2 regions of the Micromonospora sp. NPDC049240 genome follow, and region 2 is predicted to be linked to the other one. Evidence: riboswitches for the same ligand, from Rfam matches in the RefSeq annotation. Region 2 holds a riboswitch; the other holds the start of a gene.
The links. A riboswitch is a leader RNA that binds a small molecule or an ion and turns the genes downstream of it on or off. The one in region 2 is predicted to bind thiamine pyrophosphate.

Region 1 (10,455 bases), on a different contig from region 2:
TGCGGCGTCACTGCGTTCCTTCTCTGGTTGCGGTGGGGGTCTCCGCCGTCGGGTGGGGGGTGCGCGACATCGGGGTGGCCGCCTCCTCGAAGGCGCTGCCCAGCGTGGCGGCGGTCGCTGCCGGGTCGGGTGCGCGCATGAGCGCGCCGAGCACGGCGACCCCTGTGGCACCCGCCGCGACGCAGGCCCGCACCTGGTCCGGGGTCTCGATGCCGCCGAGGGCGAGCGCCGGCACCGGGCCGACCCCGACCAGCGCGCGCAGCCCTTCCGGGCCCAACGGTGGGCCGTAGCCGGGTTTGGTGCGGGTGGGGAGGACCGGGGACAGCGTCGCGTAGTCCTCGGTGGTCAGTCGCGCCAGTTCGGCGGCGTCGTGGCAGGAACGGCCGACCAGCCCGAGGCGCGGCGGCGGGTACGGGCCGGCGGCCGGCAGGTGCACGGCGTCGCCGTCGAGCGGGTCCGGTCCGGCCACGACCAGCGTGCCGCCGACGTCGGCCAGGACCGCGCGCAGCTCGACGGCGAGCGCCAGGCGCTCGGCGCGCGGCAGGTCCTTCTCCCGCAGCACCACCCACCGCACTCCCCCGTCGACGGCCGCCGCCACCACCTCGACGAGCGGCCTCCGCGCGACCCGCCGATCGGTCAGCAGCACCACACCGGCCGGGCGATCGCGGATGCCGGTACGCGTCCACCCGCCGGGAACGGTGGCGACGCGGGCGCCGGTCACAGGTCGGGCCGGCCGTCGTCGGGGGTGGACGGGAGCGCGTGACAGCGGCGGGGGATGCGGCCGGCCCCGTACGCCAGGCGACCGGCCCCGACCGCGTGGCGCATGGCGGTGGCCATGGCCACCGGGTCGGCGGCGCGGGTGACGGCGCTGGCCAGCAGCACCCCGTCGCAACCCAGTTCCATGGCGAGCGCGGCGTCGGAGGCGGTGCCGATACCGGCGTCGAGGATCACCGGCACGTCGACGGCCTGCCGGATCAGCCGGATGTGATGCGGGTTGCCGATGCCCAGACCGGAGCCGATCGGCGACCCGGCCGGCATCACCGCGGCGCAGCCGACGTCGGCCAGCCGCCGGGCCAGCACCGGATCGTCCGAGGTGTACGGCAGCACGGTGAACCCGTCGGCGACCAGCTCCTCGGCGGCGCGCAGCAGCTCCACCCCGTCGGGCAGCAGCGTGCGCTCGTCGCCGATCACCTCCAGCTTCACCCAGTCGGTGTCGAACGCCTCCCGGACCAGGTGCGCCGTCTTCACCGCCTCCACCGCGGTCCGGCAGCCGGCCGTGTTCGGCAGCAGCCGTACCCCGCACCGCTCCAGCAGGTCGAGCAGCCCGCCCGCGCCACCCGGCGTGGTGTCGACCCGGCGCAGCGCCAGCGTCACCACCTCCGTGCCGGACGCCCGGACCGCCGCCTCCAACACGTCCAGGCTGGCCGCGCCGCCGGTGCCGAGCACCAGCCGGGAGCCGAGCGGCACGCCGCCGATCTCCAGGGACATCCCGGTCACCCGCCCTGCGCGGCGCTGAGCACCTCGACGCGGTCGCCGTCGCGCAGCACGCTCGCCGGCCAACCGCCGCGCGGCACCACCTCGCCGTTGACCGCGACCGCGAGGCCGCGCTGCTGACCGGTCACCGCGCGGACCACCTCGGCGAGCGTGACGCCGTCGGGCAGCGTCCGCCCCGTGCCGTTGACGATCAGTTCCACAGGCGCTCCTTCGAAAACCGTGCCGGGCTGAAGGGGGCGAGCGCCGGATCCGGCTCGCCGTTGACGATCAGTTCGGTGACCAGGTCGGCGGTGACCGGGGTGAGCACGATGCCGTGCCGGTGGTGCCCGGTGGCGGCGAGCACGCCGGGCCGGCCGGGCAGCGCCCCGATCACCGGCGCGTTGTCCGGCGTGCCCGGGCGCCGCCCGGCGACGGCCTCCACCAGCGCGTACTCGGTCAGCTCGGGGACCAGCTCGGCGGCGGCGCGGAGCAGCCGCAGCACACCGCCGGCGGTCACCTCGACGTCCGCGCGTTCCTCCACGGTGGCGCCGACCACCACCTCGCCGCCGGCCCGGGGCACCAGGTAGACCGGCTCGCCGTCGGCGTACCCCCGGATCACGTGCCGGAAGCCCGGCGGACCGCCGGCGGGCGCGCGGAGCCGCAGCACCTGGCCCTTCACCGGCCGGATCGGCAGCCCGGTCAGCGCCGCCGCGCCGCAGCCGGCCGCGACCACGGTGACCCGCGCGTCCACCTCGGACAACGCGCCGACCCGCGTCGGCCGGAACGTCACGCCGGCCCGCTCCGCCGCGACCCGCAGCGCGGCGACCAGGCGGCGCGGGTCGACCTGGTGGTCGCCGGGCGCGACCGCGCCGCCGCGCACCCGGGTGGCCAGCGCCGGCTCGCGGTCGCGCAGCGCCGACGGGCGCAGCGGCGTGATCGGCAACCCCAGACCCTGCTGGTACGACCACAGCCGCCCCGCCTCGGCCAGGTCGTCGGCGGTGAGCCCGACCACCAGCGTGCCCTCGGTGCGGTGGCCCAGGTCGACGCCGCTCGCCTCGGCCAGCTCGGCGGCGAACGCCGGCCACCGGGCCGCGGACCCGACGAGCAGCCCGGTCAGCTCCCGCTCACCGAAGTACGCCTCGGCGACCGGGGCGAGCATGCCGGCGGCGACCCGCGCCGCGCCCGACCCGGGGCGGTCGTCGTACACGCTCACCCGCAGCCCGCGCTGCGCGCACCGCCACGCGATCGCCAGCCCCACCGGCCCCGCCCCCACCACCCCCACCTCGGAAAGGACGGGCCCCCTGTTAACGCATTCGGTAGAGGAGGGGCCCCCGCTTAACACGTCAGCGCACCGAGCAGCTCGGCGGTGGCGTGCGCGGGGTCGGCCGCCTCGGACAGCGCGCCGACCACCGCCACCCCGTACGCCCCGGCCGCCCGCAACGCCGGCACCGCCGCGGCGGTCACCCCGCCGATGGCGATCACCGGCACGGTCACCGCGTCGGTGACCGCGCGTACCCCGTCCGGGCCGATCGGCGCGGGCAGCCCCGGCTTCGTGGCGGTGGCATGGCAGGGGCCCACGCCCAGGTAGCTCGCTCCGGCGGCGACCGCGGACCGGGCCGTGCCCGGCTCCCGGGCGGTCGCGCCGAGCACCGCGTCGACGCCGAGCACCCGGCGGGCGGCGGCCACCGGCAGGTCGTCCGCCCCGACGTGGCCACCGGCCGCGCCCACCGCGAGCGCCACGTGCAACCGGTCGTTGACCAGGCAACACGTGCCGTACGGCCGGCACGCCTCGACCACCCGGCGGGCCAGCTCGTACGCCTCCCGGTCGGTGGCGTCGTCCGTCACGCGGACCTGCACGACGAGTTCGGCGCGGCCCACCGGCAGGGCGGCACGCAGCACGCCGAGCGGATCCCGCCCCGGTCGGGTGTCGGTGATGAGATGCAGTCGTCCCAGGGACGGCACGGCAACGCTCCTCCCTGCGCCGGCATTACCCGGATCAGGTTCAACGGTCGGGGGCTGTCAGCCCCCCTCTCAGCCCGGTCCACACCGGGCTCCCGTGGGTCACTTGCGGCCTACCGTACGACGCCTCCCCGCCGTACGGAAGACCGGGTGAGTTTTTTCCCAGGACCGCACCACCCGGCGGACCGGGACGGCGGGTGACCGTCGAGTCACGGCACGCTGCCGGGATGTCGACTCACGCCCGCGTCCCGCGCGACCTGTCCGCGTGGCCGTTCCGAGCCAGCCGAGCGGTTGCCGACGGACGTTTCACCCGGCCGATGCTGCGCGGGCCGACGTGGGTCCGCCTGCTGCCCGACGTGTACGTGCACCGCGACGCATACCGCGCCGACGACCACCGGATGTGGTGCGACGCGGTCGGGTTGCGGCTGCCGCCGGACGCCGCGCTGGCCGGCCGCAGCGCCGCCTACCTGTTCGGCGCGGACCTGCTCGCCCGGAACGCCCCGGTGACCGCGCTGCTGCCGACGGCCGTTCGGCTGCGCCCGCATCCGCGGTTACGCGTGATCCGGTCGCCGTTACCGGAGCGGGACCGCATCCGGTTCGCCGGACTGCCGGTCACCACACCGCTGCGTACCGCATTCGACCTGGGCCGCGCCGGTCCCCGGGCGGAGGCGCTGGTCGCCGTGGACGCGCTGCTGCATCGGCGGGTGGTGGAACTGACCGCGTTGCGAGCCTATGCCGCGGAACACCCGGGCTGGCCGGGTGCACCGCTGCTACGCGAGGTGTTGGCGCTGGCCGAGCCGTTGAGCGAGTCCCCGATGGAGACGCGTCTGCGGCTGCTCCTCCTCGACGCCGGCCTCGGCCCGCTGACCGCCCAGCATGAGGTGCGCGCCGGCGGGCACTTCCTGGCCCGGGTGGACCTGGCCTGGCCGGCGCTGCGCCTCGCGGTCGAGTACGACGGCGACCACCACCGGCAACGGGCCCAGTTCCGGCAGGACGTGGCACGCCTCAACGCGCTCCGCGCAGCCGGCTGGATCGTGCTGAGGTTCACCGCCGACGACGTGCTGCGCCGCCCAACCGCCACCGTCGCCCTAGTCCGCCAGGCCCTCGCGGAACGCCGCCCGTGAGTGGAACGCCATGAACGTCAAATCCCCCCGGAGACAGCCATAGCGTTCCACTCACCGAGTTGCCCACCCAACGGGCGACGCGGGAGCCGTCAGAGGAGGGCGTCCAGGGCGTTTAGGTCCTCGTCGGTGGGCTGCCAGGTGCCCGCGTCGGCGTTGGCGCGTACCTGGTCCGGAGTGGTCGCGCCGGCGATCACCGAGGTCACCGCCGGCCGGGCGGCCAGCCCGCCGATGGCCACCTGGAGCATGCTGATCCCCCGCTCGGCGGCGTACGCCTCGATCGCCTCGATGGTGTCCCAGCGCGCCGCCGCCAGCCGCTCGGCGTACCGGCCGCCGCCGGCCAGCCGGCTGCCCGTCGGGGGCGCCTCACCCCGCTTGTACTTGCCGGTGAGCAGCCCGTTGGCGAGCGGGAAGAACGGCAGCATGCCGAGGCCGAACCGCTCGCAGGCCGGGATCACCTCGTCCTCCACCCCCCGCTCCAGCAGCGAGTAGTGGTTCTGCGCGGAGATGAACCGGGTGCGTCCCGCCGACGACGCGGTCCAGTCGGCGTCGGCGATCTGCCAGCCGGCGAAGTTGGAGTTGCCGAGGTAACGCACCTTGCCGGCGGTCACCAGGTCGTCCAGCGCGGCGAGCGTCTCGTCGATCGGCGTGCCCGGGTCGGGCTCGTGCATCTGGTAGAGGTCGATGTGGTCGGTGCCGAGCCGGCGCAGCGACGCCTCGACCGCGCGGGCGATGTAGCGGCGGGCGCCCCGGGCGCCGTGGTCCGGCCCGTTCGCGCCGTGCATGTCCATGCCGAACTTGGTGGCGACCACCACGTCGTCGCGGCGCCCCTTGAGCGCCTGACCGAGCAGCTCCTCGGAGCCGCCCTGCGGTTCGCCGTAGATGTCGGCGGTGTCGAAGAAGGTGATCCCGGCGTCGAGCGCGGCGTCGACCACCGCCCGGGTGCCGTCGCTGTCGAGTTTGCGGCCGAAGTTGTTGCAGCCGATGCCGACCACGGACACCACGAGTCCGGAGTCGCCCAGCCGACGGTAGGTCATCTCACTCACGAGTCCCACCCTATGCCCGCCGCCGCCCGAGCACCGGGACGAGCCCGACCGGCTGCCACCGGGCCGAGCCCGCCGGCCCGGGCGTCTCAGCCCAGCGCGTCGGCGACGAGCGCCCGGGCGGCACCGACCGTCGCCGCCAGCTCGACCGGGGTACGCCCGAGCGCGCCGAGCAGCGCCTGCGCCCGGGCGGTGAAGTCCGGTGGCGTGCCCGGCAGCCGCCCGGCCGAGGCGAGCATGCCCTTCTCGTTGACCAGCCATCGCCCGGCCCGGCCGTGCAGCGCCTGCGCGAGCACGCCGACCACCCGGAACAGGCACCCGGCCACGTACCCGGCATCGCCGCCGGCCGCGCCCTTGGCCGCGCCGTCGAGCAGCAGGCCGGCCTCCCAGCCGCCGGCCACGAGTGCCGCGCCGAGCGCGGGCGGGTAGTGGACGGTCTCGGCCCGCAGCGCGGTCAGCTCGCCGGTCGGGTCGCCCAGCACCCGGCCGAGCGCGACCTCCCCGGCGTACGCGGGCGAGTAGAACCCGAGCGGGTGCCCGGCCTGCACCTCGACCGTGTAGCGGCCGGCGCGGCAGTCCGCCCAGACCCGGTGCACCCGGTCCAGGTCCCGGTAGATCCAGTCCACCGCCACCCCGCCGACGCGCAGCCAGCCGCCGCCGTCGACCCAGGGGCCCCAGCCGCCGGGTGCGGTGAGGTCCACCGGGCTGTCGGCGACCGAGTCGGCGACCGCGCGCAGCCCGGCCACGTCCGGCGTACCCCGGTAGTAGAGGCCGACGTCCCAGTCGGAGTCGGGCCGGTGTTCGCCGCGGGCCCGGCTGCCGCCGAGCGCCACCGCGACCACGCCGTCGACCGCGCAGAGCCGGTCGACCAGCTCCTGGTCGATCATCCGACGTCCCAGACCGGCTCCGGCGTCTCCACCACGTCCCCGTCGCCGCGGAACAGCACGAACCGGTCGAAGGTCCGGGTGAACCACCTGTCGTGCGTCACCGCGACCACCGTGCCGTCGAACGCGGTCAGCCCGGCCTCCAGCGCCTCGGCGGAGGCCAGGTCGAGGTTGTCGGTCGGCTCGTCGAGCAGCAGCAGCGTGGCCCCGGACAGCTCCAGCAGCAGCACCAGGAAGCGGGCCTGCTGGCCGCCGGAGAGCGTGCCGAAGCGCTGGTCGCCCTGGCCGGCCAGCTCGTAGCGGGACAGCGCCGCCATGGCCGCGTGCCGGTCCATGCCGGCCCGGTGCTCGTCACCCCGCCACAGCACCTCGACAAGCGTCTTCGCCATCAGCTCCGGGCGGTCGTGGGTCTGCGAGAAGTGCCCCGGCCGGACCCGGGCACCGAGCCGCACCACACCGCCGTGCGCGACCGGCGCGAGCGCGGCGGCGCCGTCGACAGGCGTGTTGCCCGGCTCGGGGTCGGTGCCACCGCGGGCCAGCAGGCGCAGGAAGTGGGACTTGCCGGTCCCGTTCGCGCCGAGCACCGCGACCCGGTCGCCGTACCAGAGTTCCAGGTCGAACGGGTAGGTCAGGCCGTCCAGCTCAAGTTGCTCGGCGATCACCGCGCGCTTGCCGGTCCGCCCGCCGGTCAGCCGCATCCGGATGTCCTGGTCCTTCGGGGGTACGGGCGGCGGCCCGGCCTCCTCGAACTTGCGCAGCCGGGTCTGCGCGGCCTGGTAGCGGGAGGCGAGCCCGTCGTTGTACGCGGCCTTCTGCTTGTACATCAGCATCAGTTCGCGCAGCTTCTGGTGTTCCTCGTCCCAGCGCCGACGCAGCTCGTCGAGGCGGGCGTGCCGGGCCACCCGCGCGTCGTGCCAGCTCGCGAAGCCGCCCGGGTGCACCCAGGCGCTGCCGCCCTCCACGGCGACCACCCGGTCGGCGGTCTGCGCCAGCAGCTCCCGGTCGTGCGAGACGTAGAGCACGGACTTGGCGGACTCCCGCAGCCGCGCCTCCAGCCACCGCTTGCCGGGCACGTCGAGGAAGTTGTCCGGCTCGTCGAGCAGCAGCACCTCGTCCGGGCCGCGCAGCAGCAGCTCCAGCGCGAAGCGTTTCTGCTGGCCACCGGAGAGCGTCCGGACCGGTCGGTCCCGGGCGGCGTCCCACGGCAGGTCCAGCACGATGGTGGTGACGGTGTCGAAGAGCACCTCGGCGTCGTACCCGCCGGCTTCGCCCCAGGCGGCCAGCGCGTCGGCGTACGCGAGCTGGGCCTTGCCGGCGGCGGAGCTGAACTTGCCCCGGACCTCGGCCGTCCGCATGGCCGCCTCGGTCTCGACCAGCCGGCGCCCGGCGTCGCGCAGCGCCGGCGGCGCGAGTGACAGGGCCAGGTCGGCGAGCGTCGACTCGTCACCGATCATGCCGATGAACTGCCGCATCACGCCCAGCCCGCCGGCGCGGGCGATCGCGCCGGTGGGCACCGGCAGGTCACCGGCGACCATCCGGAGCAACGTCGTCTTGCCGGCGCCGTTGGGGCCGACGAGCGCCACCTTGGCGCCCTCACCGACCCGGAACGACACGTCGCGGAACAGCTCCCGCCCGTCCGGGAGGATGTGCCCGACCCCTGCCACGTCCACGTATCCCACGCGGGCATCCTGCCCGAGCCGGCGGCCCGGCCGACACCGGATTACCGGGTGACGCGGAGCACCCGGTAGCCCTTCTGGCTGGCGTGCCGCTGCACCTGCCAGCCCTGCTCGACAAGCCAGCGGTGCAGCGAGTCGCCGCCGAGGTGCCGGGCGACGACCAGCCAGGCCACGCCGTCCGGGGTGAGCCGGGGCAGCCAGCGCAGCAGCAGGTCGTGCAGTTCGGCCTTGCCGACGTGGATCGGTGGGTTCGACCAGATCTGCGCGAACGTGACGTCCGGCGGCAGGTCGTCCGGGGCGACGGCGTGGACCCGGTCGGCCGCGTCGAGGCGGGCGGCGTTGGCGGTGGTGAGCGCGCGGGCCCGTTCGTTGACGTCCACCGCCCAGACCGTGGCGGCCGGCGCGAGCGTGGCCAGGACGCAGGTGATCGGGCCGAATCCGCAGCCGATGTCGAGCAGCGGGCCGGCGGCGTCGGCGGCCGGCAGGTCGGCCTTGCGCAGCAGCACGGCGGTGCCGGGGTCGAGCCGGTCGGCGGAGAAGACGCCGCCGGCCGAGGTGAGCGTGTAGTCGCGCCCGGCGACGGAGAACTCGACCTCGCGCGGGCGGGCCGGGGTCGTGGGCTCAGCGGTGAAGTAGTGGTCGCCGGTCACGCGGGCATTCTCGCACCGGCAGGTGGCGGCCCGGGCGACGGTACGGCAGGCAGGGAGCGACGCCACCCCGCCGGAATTTCCCGATATTCCCCCTGAAAGGGATAATCGGCCCTACTCTATCCCACATGGTGTACCGGTACGAGTCCGATGAGGACGCCTTCCTCGAATATCCGGAGCCCGGGCCGGCCCCGGTCGGGCCCGTGGTCGCGACGCCGCCACCGGCCGGCCCGTCGCCGTCCCGCTTCCCCACGCCGTCGCTGCCACCGGCCCGGGCCACCCGCCCGGCCCCCGACGACGCCCGGGCGCCCGCCCCCGCGCCACCCGCGCCGGCGCCCACACCGCCCCGGGAGCCCGCCCCGGTGCCCCAGCCCGCGCCACCGGTGCCACAGCCGGTGCCCGCCGCGACCGCGGGCCCGACCGTGCCGGTCCCGGCCGGCCCGGCGTTCCGCGCCACGAGCCTGCCCGACCAGGCACGGAACCGGCGGGCGGGCCGCCGCGACGGCGGCCGGTTCTGGCAGGCGCTGGTCGGCGGCGCCGCCGTGCTGCTCCTGCTCTCCCTCACCGGCCTGGCCGTCGCGGCGCTGCTCGACGAGCGGGCCGACACGCCGCCGACGAGTGAGCAGACCCCCCGGCCGACGGTGTCCGAGTCGAGCGTGCCCGGCCGGTCCGACCTGGACTCGCGGGACACCGACCAGGCGACGCTCACCGCCAAGGAGCTGTTCCCGGGCAAGCAACTCGTGGTCACCGACGGCAAGCCGGCGTACCGGGTGCTCAAGACGCAGGCCAGCACCGACTGCGCCGTCTCGGCCACCGGCGAGATCGCCGACCTGCTGGTCCGGCTCGGGTGCAACCAGGTCGTCCGGGGCACGCTCCGCTCCCCCGACGGCGACCACCTGCTCACCGCCGGGCTGTTCAACCTGACCGACCTGGCCAGCGCCCAGCGGGTACGGGACCGGATCCGGCCGTTGCTGGACGACCGCCAGGGACGGTTCCGGGGCCTGCCGGCGGGGGCGGGCACCGAGGCGGTGGAGAAGGCCGCCGCCCGGGTCGGCTGGCAGGTACGCGGCCACTATCTCGCCTTCTGCCTGGTCACCCGCGCGGACGGGGAACGGATCCCGACCGACGACGCGGTCGCCCGCGAGATCATGTTCGACCTGATCGAGCTGCACCTGAACCGGAACGTGCTGGACCACCGGGCCGCGGGCGGCACGGCCGGCCAGCCCACCGACGGTCCGACCGAGGACAGCGCCGGCCAGCGCGGCACCGGCGACTGAAGCGGCGCTCCCCCGGCCCGCCATCCAACTCCGGTGGCGGGCCGTTCGCCGTCTCCGGGCCGCTTGGCCGCGCCTGCGTCGTCCTCCGCCCGGCTCAGCCCTCGGCGACCGGGACCCGCAGCCGGCGGGTGAGGTCGGCGCGGCGGGCGTACTGCGCCGGGTCGGCCGGGTAGCCGACCTCGACCAGCGCGAGGCCGTGCGCGGGCGCCACGGTGACCTCGCTGGACCGTTCCCGGCGGGTCAGCAGCCCGGCCGGCCACTCGACCGGCCGCCGGCCGTCACCGGCGACCAGCATGGCGCCGACCAGACTGCGCACCATGTTCTGGCAGAACGCGTCGGCCCGCACGGTGGCGACCAGGATCCCGTCCGGGTCGC
Region 2 (10,455 bases):
CACCGGCGCTGACCCGGTCGGCGAACCACGGCGCGACGAGCAGCGTCGCCAGCTCCGGCTCGCCGTCGTACGCCTCCCGGATGCGGTCCAGGAAGCGGGCCCGGATGATGCAGCCGCCCCGCCAGATGGTGGCCGTGCCGCCCAGGTCGATGTTCCAGTCGTACTCCCGGCTGCCGGCCCGGATGTGGTCGAAGCCCTGCGCGTACGCGACGATCTTGCTGGCCAGCAGCGCGCGGCGCACGTCCTCGACGAACGTGTCCCGGTCCTCCACCTGCCACTTCTCGCCGGCGTCGGCGAACACGCGACGGGCCGCCTCGCGCTGGTCCGCGTGGCCGGACAGTGAGCGGGCGAACGTGGCCTCGGCGATGCCGGTGATCGGGATGCCCAGGTCCAGCGCGCTCTGCACGGTCCAGCGGCCGGTGCCCTTCTGCTCGGCCTGGTCGAGCACCACGTCCACGAACGCGTGGCCGGTCGCCGCGTCGGTGTGCCCGAGCACGTCCGCGGTGATCTCGATCAGGAACGACTCCAGCTCGCCGCCGTTCCACTCCCGGAAGATGTCCGCGATCTCCGCCGGGCTCGCCGGCAGGCCGGCCCGCAGCAGGTCGTACGCCTCGGCGATGAGCTGCATGTCGGCGTACTCGATGCCGTTGTGCACCATCTTCACGAAGTGGCCGGCGCCGTCCGGGCCGACGTGCCGGCAGCAGGGCGCGCCCTCCACCTGTGCGGCGATCTTCTCGAAGATCGGCCCGAGTTTCTGGTAGGACTCCGCCGAGCCGCCCGGCATGATGCTCGGGCCGCGCAGCGCGCCCTCCTCGCCGCCGGAGACGCCGGTGCCGACGAAGTGCAGCCCGTGCGCGCGCAGCGCCTCCTCCCGGCGGCGGGTGTCGGCGAAGTGCGCGTTGCCGCAGTCGACGACGATGTCCCCCTCCTCCAGCAGCGGGATCAGCTCGTCGATCACGGCGTCGGTCGGCGCGCCGGCCTTCACCATCACGATCACCGCGCGTGGCCGCTCCAGCGAGGTGACGAAGTCGGCGAGCGACTCGGACGGCACGAACGTGCCCTCGTCACCGTGCTCGGCGACCAGGCTGCGGGTGCGCTCCGGCGACCGGTTGTGCACCGCCACGGCGAAGCCGTTGCGGGCCAGGTTCCGGGCCAGGTTGCGACCCATCACGGCCAGACCGGTGACCCCGATCTGCGCCGTCGCCTGCTCTGCCATGCGTACCGCCACCTCTCGTCCGCGCCGCTGACCGCGGCCGTCCTCGTTGCCGTCCTGCGACCGTATCGCGGTCGTGGCGTGAGGGGATCACACCGCGACGAGGGGTGAGGAGGCGGTGGCGGCGCGTCTCATCCCTCGGCGAGACGCGCCTCGATGTGCGCCACCTTCGCGGTCAACGCGTCGGTCACGCCGGGGCGCAGGTCGGCCTTGAGCACCAGGCTGACCCGGGGCGCCTGGGCCGCGACGGTGTCGACGGCCCGCTTCACCACCGCCATCACCTCGTCCCACTCACCCTCGACAGTGGTGAACATGGCATCGGTCCGGTTCGGCAGGCCGGAATCGCGGACCACCCGGACGGCGTCGGCGACCGGGTCGCCCACGGACTCACCCACGCCGAGCGGGGTGATGGAGAACGCGACAAGCATGCCGACGATGGTGTCAGTAATTCGGGTGCGGGTGTCGGTGGCGTCGGGTTAGCGTGTCGGCATGCGCAACTGACGCCCTTCCTCCGAGCCGGTCCGCCGCCGCAGATGCCGCGGACCCGTCCTGCTCCGGGCGTCCGCATCCCTTCCCGTCGCCGTTGTTCGCGGTGTCTGTCGCGGTCGGATCGCACCGGATCGCACCCGCTCGGCGCGTCCCCGAACGGCGCGCCCCCGGCGCGACCGTGGTCGGCGCGCCCGACAGACAGGAGGCCCGCGGATGCCCGCGAAGCGCAACCCGAAGAAGTCCCGTAAGCCGTCGTCGTCCCCGCTGGGGTTGACGCCGACGGATCTCGACGCGCTCACCGTGTCCCCGTCGACACCGGTGACCCTGTCCGTTTCGACGCCCGGTTCGGCGTCGGCCGGGCCGGTGTCGGCTGGTTCAGCGCCGGTCGGGTCGGAGCCGGCTGGTTCGACGTCGGCTGGTTCGACGTCGGCTCGCTCGGCACCGAAGGCCGGCCCGTCCGCCGGCCGCGACGCCCGGTTGGCCGGCCGTAGCCAGCGAGCCGGCCAGAACCGGTTCTACGCCTTCCGGCGCAGCTGATCCTCATCCGTCCCCGATCTCTGCGTGCCCCGTCACGGGGGGTGCGCGGAGATCGCAATAGATCTTGGAAGCTCCCGGCCCCTCCACGGGCCGTTTCCTTCCAAGATCGCCCCGCGGTGCGTCGATCATGAGGTTGGCGGCGGCAAAACGGACAGGGAATGCCGTCAACTTCATGATCGCCGGGCCGGGAGGGGAGGGGGTCAGCCGATCAGGGGGCGGAAGGTGCCGAGGAGGATGCTGGTGGTCAGGGCGGCACCGGCCAGCAGGGCGGCGGCGAGCACGAGCAGGGCGTCCGCGCGGGTGAAGCGCTGTCGGCGGGCGACCGTACGCGGGGTGCCCGCGTCGAAGCCGCGGGCGTCCATCGCCACGGCCAGCCGGGTACCGCGCCGGATCGCGCCGACCAGCAGCGTGAACGCGGTGGACGCGAAGAGCCGCAGCTTGGCCACCGGGTTGCGGCCGGCGTCCACCCCCCGGGCCCGGCGGGCCATGCTGATCATCCGCCACTCCTGTTCGAGCAGCGGCACCAGCCGGAACGCGGCCAGCGCGCCGATGGCGAACCGGGCCGGCGCCTTCGCGTTCTGGATCAGCGCGTCGGCCAGTTCGGTCGGGTCCGTGGTGGCGAACACGATGATGCCGGGCAGCGCCACCGCGAGCATGCGCAGCACCAGCCCGAGCGCGGTGACCAGGACGCCCTGGGTGACCAGCACCGGCCCGGCCTCGACCAGCACCGGCCCGGACCGGTCGGCGGCGAAGAGCACCAGCGTGACCAGGATGCCGACGGCGGCGGCCAGCAGCGGCCACGCCCGGCGGGCGAGCACCCGGTAGCGGACCCCGAACAGCGGCAGCACGGCCAGCTCGACCGCGATGGCGATGGCCGGCGCGACCGGGTCCAGCGTCGCCACCAGCACGATGGTGAACACCATCGCGGCGGCCAGCTTCGCCACCGGGTTGCGCCGGGCCAGCGGGGCGCCCGGCGTCGCCACCGGCTCCAGGTCGATCACGGCGTACCCGCCCCTCGGCCCGGCGGCGAGGGAGACCGGCCCGGCTCGTCGGACCCGGCCGGGCGGTCCAGGGTGAGCGTCCGGTCGGCCAGCGCGGCGACGAAGTCCGCGTCGTGGGTCACCGTGACCACGCCGTGGCCGGCGTCGCGCAGCTCGGCGAGCAGGTCGACCAGTTCCCGCCAGGTGCGCCGGTCCTGGCCGAACGTGGGCTCGTCGCAGATCAGCAGGCGGGGCGCGGTGGCCAGGGCGGTCGCCACGCTCAGCCGCCGCGCCTCGCCACCGGAGAGGGTGTACGGGTTGGCGCCGGCCAGCCGGTCCAGTCGCAGCCGGTGCAGCAGCGCGTCCACGGTGGCGGTGACCGCCACCTCGGGCTGCCCGGTCCGGCGCGGGCCGAGCGCCAGTTCGTCGCGGACCGTACCGGTGACGAACTGGTGCTCCGGGTCCTGGAAGACCGAGCCGATCCGGCGGGCCAGCGCCGGCGCCCGCCAGCGGTGCGGGGGAGTGCGCGCGTCCCGCCCGGCCAGCTCCGTGGCCGCGGTGACCGTGCCGGTGCCGGGGCGCAGCAGGCCGCCGAGGAGCAGTGCCAGCGTGGACTTGCCGGCGCCGTTCGGGCCGAGGACGGCGAGCGCCTCGCCGGCGCGTACCCGGAGGTCGGTGGGGGCCAGCCGGGGCGGCAGGCCGAGCCGGTCGGCGGTGAGCAGCACGTCGCCGGCCGGCGCGGTGGCGTGTCGCGGCGGCACGGTGTGCCCGGGCACCCAGACCCCGGCGGCGGCGAGCGCCTCGCCGTGCGCGGCGAAGACCGCGCCGGGCGGCCCGTCGGCGCGCACGCCGCCACCCGGTTCCAGCACCACCACGCGGTCGACGAGCGGCAGCGCCTCGGCGACCCGGTGCTCCACCAGGATCAGCGTGGTGTCCGGGTCGAGCCCGTCCGCGACCGCCCGGCGGACCAGCGCGGCGCCGGCCGGGTCGAGGTTGGCGGTCGGCTCGTCGAGCAGCAACAGCCCCGGCCGCAGCGCGAGCGCCCCGGCGAGGGCCAGCCGCTGCTGCTCGCCGCCGCTGAGCGCGGCGGTCGGGCGGTCCCGGTGGTAGGGGAAGCCGACCCGGCGCAACGCGTGGTCGACCCGGGGCCAGATCTCCCCGGCCGGCACGCCGCGGTTCTCCAGCCCGAACGCGACGTCGTCGCCGGAGCGGGCCATCACGAGCTGGGTCTCCGGGTCCTGGAACAGCACGCCGACGCGTTCGCGGGCCTTGCGCGGGTCCAGCCCGTCGATCTCGACGGCCCCCTCCTGCTCGCCGGAGTCCTCCGGCAGCAGCCCGGCCAGCGCCGCCAGCAGCGTGCTCTTCCCGGCCCCCGACGCCCCCAGCAGCAGCACCCGCTCCCCGCTCTCGACGCGCAGGTCCACCCCGCGCACCGCCCAGCGTTTCCGCCCCCCGTGCCGCCACCCGAACCCCCGCAGAACCACCCCGCTCACCGCGCCACCCCCTCCCCAGCCTCGTTGATCAAGAAGTTCGCGTCAGGGAAACCGCCCGCCGCCGACGCAAACTCCTTGATCAACGGCGGACGCCGTCAGACCAGGGCGCGGTCGCGGCCGGCGGGGAAACGGTCCAGGACGCCGGTGTTGGCCAGGGCGCGGGTCAGCAGGTGGGCGCCGAGGCCGGCGACGACCGTGGCGCTGACGATCGTGATGAGCGCGTACGGGATGCGGTAGGAGGTCAGCTCGTACGCCTTGTTCCAGTAGACGAAGTCGAAGATCGCCGCGCCCAGGCCGGTCAGCGCGCCGGCCAGCACCGCCACCGGCAGCTTGAACGAGCGGTAGCGGAACGCGGCGAACGCCAACTCCGCGCCGATGCCCTGCATCAGGCCCTGGAGGATCACGATGCCCGCCCACTGGCTGCCCAGCAGCGCGGAGACGATCGCGGCCACCGTCTCGCAGTAGAGCGCGGCGCCCGGCTTGCGGATGATCAGGCCGGCGAGCACCGCCGGGATCAGCCACACGCCGTAGAGCACCGCCTGCGCCGGCGGAAAGAACGCGAACGCCGCGTCGGTGGCGCTCCAGAGCAGGCCCCAGGCCCAGAAGACGACGCCGAAGGCGACGGCGATGACCGAGGCGACGACGATGTCGACGGTACGCCAGCGGTTGCTGTCGGTGTGGTTCACGGTGGCTCCCAGTTCGTGGTGAGGAACCAGGAGAAGACGCACGCCGCGCCCGGAATGCCGGACGTCGACGCGGCTGGAGGTCGACCGAACTCCCTGCGCTGGCATTACCCAGATCAGGTTCGAGGGTCTGCGGGCACCGGCCCGCACTCTCAGCGCTGTGCGCTCCCCTGTCGGATGTGAAGTTGTCTCGTCGCAGACGCTAGCACCGACGTCGGGGCCGGGCCCAGCAGGGCGACTGTCGGTAGGCTGGCGATCATGCGGGTCGAGACGCGAAATCTGACGTTCGAGGTACGCACCGGCGGCCCCGAGGGCGGCGACCCCGTCCTGCTGCTGCACGGCTTTCCGCAGCACTCCGGCGAGTGGGACGCGGTGACGCCCGCGCTGCACGCCGCCGGGCTGCGCACGTACGCGCTCGACCAGCGCGGCTACTCGCCCGGCGCGCGGCCGGCGGCGGTCGAGGCGTACCGGATTCCGGAGCTGGTGGCCGACGCGGCGGCCGTGCTGGACGCGCTCGGGGTGACCGCCGCACACGTGGTCGGCCACGACTGGGGCGCGATCGTGGCCTGGGGCCTGGCGGCGGCGCACCCGGAGCGGGTGCGGACGCTGACCGCGGTGTCGGTGCCGCACCCGGCCGCGATGGGCCACGCGCTCGCCAACGATCCCCGGCAGAAGGCCAAGTCCGCCTACATGGCGCTGTTCCGGATGCCGGGCAAGGCGGAGAAGGTCCTGCTGGCGCTGCACGGCGCCGTGCTGCGCCGGATGCTGCGCGGCGTCGGCGACGCGGCCACCGTCGCCCGGTACGCCGACCCGATGCGGGAGCCGGGAGCGCTCACTGCGGCGCTGAACTGGTACCGCGCGATGAGCGGGTCGGACATGAAGGCGGTCGGCCCGGTGGCGGTGCCGACCACGTACGTGTGGAGCGACAAGGACGTGGCGGTCGGCCGGACCGCCGCCGAGGCGTGCGCGGGACACGTCACCGGCGACTACCGGTTCGTGACCCTGGCCGGCGTCAGCCACTGGATCCCCGACGAGGCCCCGGGCCCGCTGGCCGAGGCGGTCCTGGCCCGGGTCCGAGGGACGGAGGAGGCATGACGGTGAGCGCCGAGGCGTACCTGGCGACGGTGACGTCGACGATGCAGCAGGTGGCCACCGAGCAGCGGGGGAACGTGGCGGAGGCGGCCGATCTGATCGTGGCGGCGCTCCGTGCCGACGGGGTGGTGCACGCGTTCGGCACCGGGCACTCCGAGGCGCTCGCCATGGAGATCGCCGGCCGCGCCGGCGGGCTGGTGCCCACCAACCGCATCGCGCTGCGCGACCTGGTACTGCACGGCGGCGAGCCGGCCGACGTGCTCGGTCCGAAGCTGGAACGCGAGCCGGCGGTGGCGCGCCGGCTCTACGAGCTGGCCCCGGTTCGGCCGCCGGACGTGTTCGTGCTCGCCTCCAACTCGGGCGTGAACGGGGCGATGGTCGAGTTCGCGTCGATCGTGAAGCAGCGCGGGCACGGGCTGGTGGCGATCACCTCGGCGCGGCACTCGGCGCGGATGACCTCGCGGCACCCGTCCGGGCGGAAGCTGGCCGACTTCGCCGACGTGGTGCTGGACAACGGCGCCCCGTACGGCGACGCGACGCTGCCGTTGCCCGGCGGCGGCGCGGTCGGCGCGGTCTCGTCGATCACCGCGGCGCTGCTGGCCCAGCAGATCACCGTCGAGGTGGTGGCCCGGCTGGTGGCGGCGGGAGAGCGGCCGCCGGTCTACCTGTCCGCCAACATCACCGGCGGCGACGAGCACAACGCGGAGCTGGAAGCCCGGTACGCAGGACGGATCCGCCGGGGATCCTGAGCCGGTTTCGCGATCACCGGAATCGGGCACAGGCGCTGCTGCCGGCGGGCGTTCACCCGCCGGCCGTGCCGTCTTCACCGGAGGTTCGCGAGTGTCCAAGGAATCCGAGAAGCAGCGCTGGCAGCGCAACTTCGCCGATCTGCTCCAGGAGTTGCGCGTCGCGCAGACCGGCGTGCAGATCCTCTTCGCCTTCTTGCTGACGCTGCCGTTCAGCAACGGGTTCACCCGGACCACCGAGTTCCAGCGCGACGTCTACATCCTGGCGTTGCTGGCCGCCGCCGCGTCCGCCGCGATGATCATCTCGCCGGTGGCGTTCCACCGGGCGCTGTTCCGCCAGGGCCGCAAGCCGGAGCTGGTCCGCTTCGCCCACCGGATGGCCACCGGCGGCCTGTTCTTCATGCTGATCGCGATGGTCAGCTCGGTGCTGCTGGTCAGCGACTTCGTGCTGGACCGGCCGATCGCGTTCCTGCTCAGCGCGCTCACCGGCATCTGGTTCCTGACGTTCTGGGCGATCCTGCCGTTCGCGCGGCGCAACTGGGGTGAGGACGACATCGACGACGATGACGACGACCCGCAGACGCTGGCCGGCGACTGACGGTCCGCCAAATCGGACGTGCACGCGACGCTACCCCTGGGTAACACCCGGGGGTAGCGTCGTTTTCGTCGAGCGCGTCGATCGCAGCCGGACCGACCATCCAGGAGGCAGCCGTGACCACGACACAGAACAACGCCGACGGGGTGGGACCGCTGCCCACCGAGGCCGGCCAGGTCTCCGAGAAGGAGGCCCGCCAGGTCGCCGAGGCGGCCCGCGAGGCGGCCTGGGACCGGCCCAGTTTCGGCAAGGAACTCTTCCTCGGCCGGTTCCGGCTCGACCTGATCAACCCGTGGCCCCGGTCCGACCCGGCCGACACCGCCCGCGCGGCGGAGTTCCTCGACGCGTTCGGGGCGTACCTGGGCGCCGAGGTGGACGGCGCGGCGATCGAGCGCGACGCGCGGATCCCGGACGACGTGTTCCACGGCATGGCCGGGCTCGGCGCGTTCGGCATGAAGATCGACCGGAAGTACGGCGGCCTCGGGCTCAGCAACCTGCACTACTGCCGGGCGTTGATGCTCGCCGGTTCGGTGAGCCCGGCGATCGGCGCGCTGCTCTCCGCGCACCAGTCGATCGGCGTGCCGCAGCCGCTGAAGATGTTCGGCACGCCCGAGCAGAAGGACCGTTTCCTGCCCCGGCTGGCCGCCGGCGAGGTCTCCGCGTTCCTGCTCACCGAGCCGGACGTCGGCTCCGACCCGGCGCGGCTGGCCACCACCGCCGAGCCGACCGAGGACGGCACCGGCTACCGGCTCAACGGGGTGAAGCTCTGGGCCACCAACGGCACGGTCGCCACCCTGCTGGTGGTGATGGCCCGGGTGCCGGCCACCGAGGGGCGGCGCGGCGGGATCACCGCGTTCGTGGTGGAGGGCGACAGCGAGGGCATCACGGTGGAACGGCGCAACTCCTTCGTCGGGCTGCGCGGCCTGGAGAACAGCCTCACCCGGTTCCACGACGTGGTGGTGCCGGCCGAGAACGTGATCGGCGGCGAGGGCAAGGGCCTGAAGATCGCGCTGACCACGCTGAACACCGGCCGGCTGTCGCTGCCGGCGATGTGCGTGGGCGCCGGCAAGTGGGCGTTGAACGTGGCCCGGGAGTGGGCCGCCGACCGGGTCCAGTGGGGCCGGCCGGTCGGCGAGCACGAGGCGGTGGCGAAGAAGCTGTCGTTCATCGCCGCCACCACGTACGGCATGGAGTCCATGCTGGACCTGTCCTGCCTGCTCGCCGACGACGACCGCAACGACATCCGGATCGAGGCGGCGCTGGTCAAGCTCTACGCCAGCGAGATGGCGTGGCGGATCGCCGACGAGCTGATCCAGATCCGGGGCGGGCGCGGCTACGAGACGGCCGACTCGCTCGAAGCCCGGGGCGAACGACCGGCCGCGGTCGAGCAGCTCCTGCGGGACCTGCGGATCAACCGGATCTTCGAGGGCTCCACCGAGATCATGCACCTGCTGATCGCCCGTGAGGCGGTCGACGCGCACCTCTCGGTGGCCGGCGACATCATCGACCCGGACGCCGGGCTGGGCCGCAAGGCCGCCGCCGGCGCGCGGGCCGGTGCCTTCTACGCGAAGTGGCTGCCCACGCTCGCGGTCGGCAAGGGGCAGGCGCCCGGGGCGTACCAAGAGTTCGGGCCGCTGGCCGGGCACCTGCGGCACGTCGAGCGGACCTCCCGCAAGCTGGCCCGGTCGACGTTCTACGCGATGTCCCGGTGGCAGGGCAGGATGGAGCGCAAGCAGGCGTTCCTCGGCCGGGTGGTGGACATCGGCGCGGAGCTGTTCGCGATGTCCGCGGTCTGCGTCCGGGCGTACGCCGAGCGGCTCGAACACCCGGAGAACATCGAGTTGGCCGACCTGTTCTGCCGCCAGGCGCGGCTGCGCGTCGACGAGCTGTTCACCGGCCTCTGGTCGAACACCGACTCGGTCGACGTGGCCGCCGCGAAGCGGATCGTCGCCGGCCGGTACGCCTCCGTGGAGGCCGGCGTGATCACCCCACCAACTGACCTCCCCTGGGTGGCCCCCTGGACCCCAGGCCCCTCCACCGCCGACGACGTCCGCCGCCGACTGTGAAAGGAGGGGCCCCCTGCTAACGCCTCCGGTATAGGAGGGGGCCCCTTCCAACACCCGCTCAGCGGCGGGCGATGGCCCAGGCGATCACCGCGGCGAGGATCAGGCCGTTGAGGGCGGCCAGCACCAGGTAGGCCGCCGGCGGGATCTTGCGACCCTTGCGGACGAAACTCACCAGCACGCCCGCGTAGGCCAGCAGCAGCACGGCCACGACGATCAGGAAGTACAGCACCGGGACACCCTACCGGCCGGTGCGCAACCCCAGTCCGCGCAGCTCCAGCGCGGCGAGCGCGTCGACGGTGGCGTCGTCGCCGCGCCGCCACGCCTCGGCCACGTCCGGTGCGATCCGCTGGAGCTTCGACAGCGGCTGACCGGCGAGCGCGCGCAACGCCAGCAGGTCCCGGCCGGCGGGCGCGGCGGACATGGCCTTCGCCGCGCCGGCCCGGCGCATCCAGCGCACCCGCAGCGGCAGCCAGCCGAACAGCACCAGGCCGAGCGGGAACACCAGCACCGCGACGGTCAACGCGAGCGCCAACTGGCCGACCAGCTCCTGCTGGTCCCGGC

Region 1: it holds a riboswitch for thiamine pyrophosphate, as region 2 does, so the genes downstream of both, thiE (thiamine phosphate synthase) here and AB0B02_RS16260 (ECF transporter S component) in region 2, are expected to answer to the same signal.

The regions. Positions count from the first base shown of each region.
Region 1 covers NZ_JBEZCX010000004.1:162,008-172,462, forward strand. Annotated here, with positions in the region: gene thiD (bifunctional hydroxymethylpyrimidine kinase/phosphomethylpyrimidine kinase) at 1-11, opposite strand, end outside; gene AB0B02_RS07845 (thiamine phosphate synthase) at 8-670, opposite strand; gene AB0B02_RS07850 (thiazole synthase) at 718-1,497, opposite strand; gene thiS (sulfur carrier protein ThiS) at 1,494-1,694, opposite strand; gene thiO (glycine oxidase ThiO) at 1,685-2,815, opposite strand; gene thiE (thiamine phosphate synthase) at 2,809-3,435, opposite strand; TPP riboswitch at 3,430-3,541, opposite strand; gene AB0B02_RS07870 (DUF559 domain-containing protein) at 3,660-4,556, shown strand; gene AB0B02_RS07875 (aldo/keto reductase) at 4,646-5,608, opposite strand; gene AB0B02_RS07880 (nucleotidyltransferase domain-containing protein) at 5,686-6,483, opposite strand; gene AB0B02_RS07885 (ATP-binding cassette domain-containing protein) at 6,480-8,159, opposite strand; gene AB0B02_RS07890 (methyltransferase) at 8,201-8,806, opposite strand; gene AB0B02_RS07895 (hypothetical protein) at 8,932-10,080, shown strand; gene truA (tRNA pseudouridine(38-40) synthase TruA) at 10,175-10,455, opposite strand, start outside.
Region 2 covers NZ_JBEZCX010000009.1:225,885-236,339, reverse strand. Annotated here, with positions in the region: gene gndA (NADP-dependent phosphogluconate dehydrogenase) at 1-1,216, opposite strand, end outside; gene AB0B02_RS16275 (MTH1187 family thiamine-binding protein) at 1,345-1,641, opposite strand; gene AB0B02_RS16270 (energy-coupling factor transporter transmembrane component T) at 2,440-3,240, opposite strand; gene AB0B02_RS16265 (ABC transporter ATP-binding protein) at 3,237-4,712, opposite strand; gene AB0B02_RS16260 (ECF transporter S component) at 4,808-5,398, opposite strand; TPP riboswitch at 5,471-5,577, opposite strand; gene AB0B02_RS16255 (alpha/beta hydrolase) at 5,654-6,490, shown strand; gene AB0B02_RS16250 (SIS domain-containing protein) at 6,487-7,236, shown strand; gene AB0B02_RS16245 (DUF6328 family protein) at 7,328-7,831, shown strand; gene AB0B02_RS16240 (acyl-CoA dehydrogenase family protein) at 7,945-9,894, shown strand; gene AB0B02_RS16235 (hypothetical protein) at 9,953-10,123, opposite strand; gene AB0B02_RS16230 (hypothetical protein) at 10,133-10,455, opposite strand, start outside.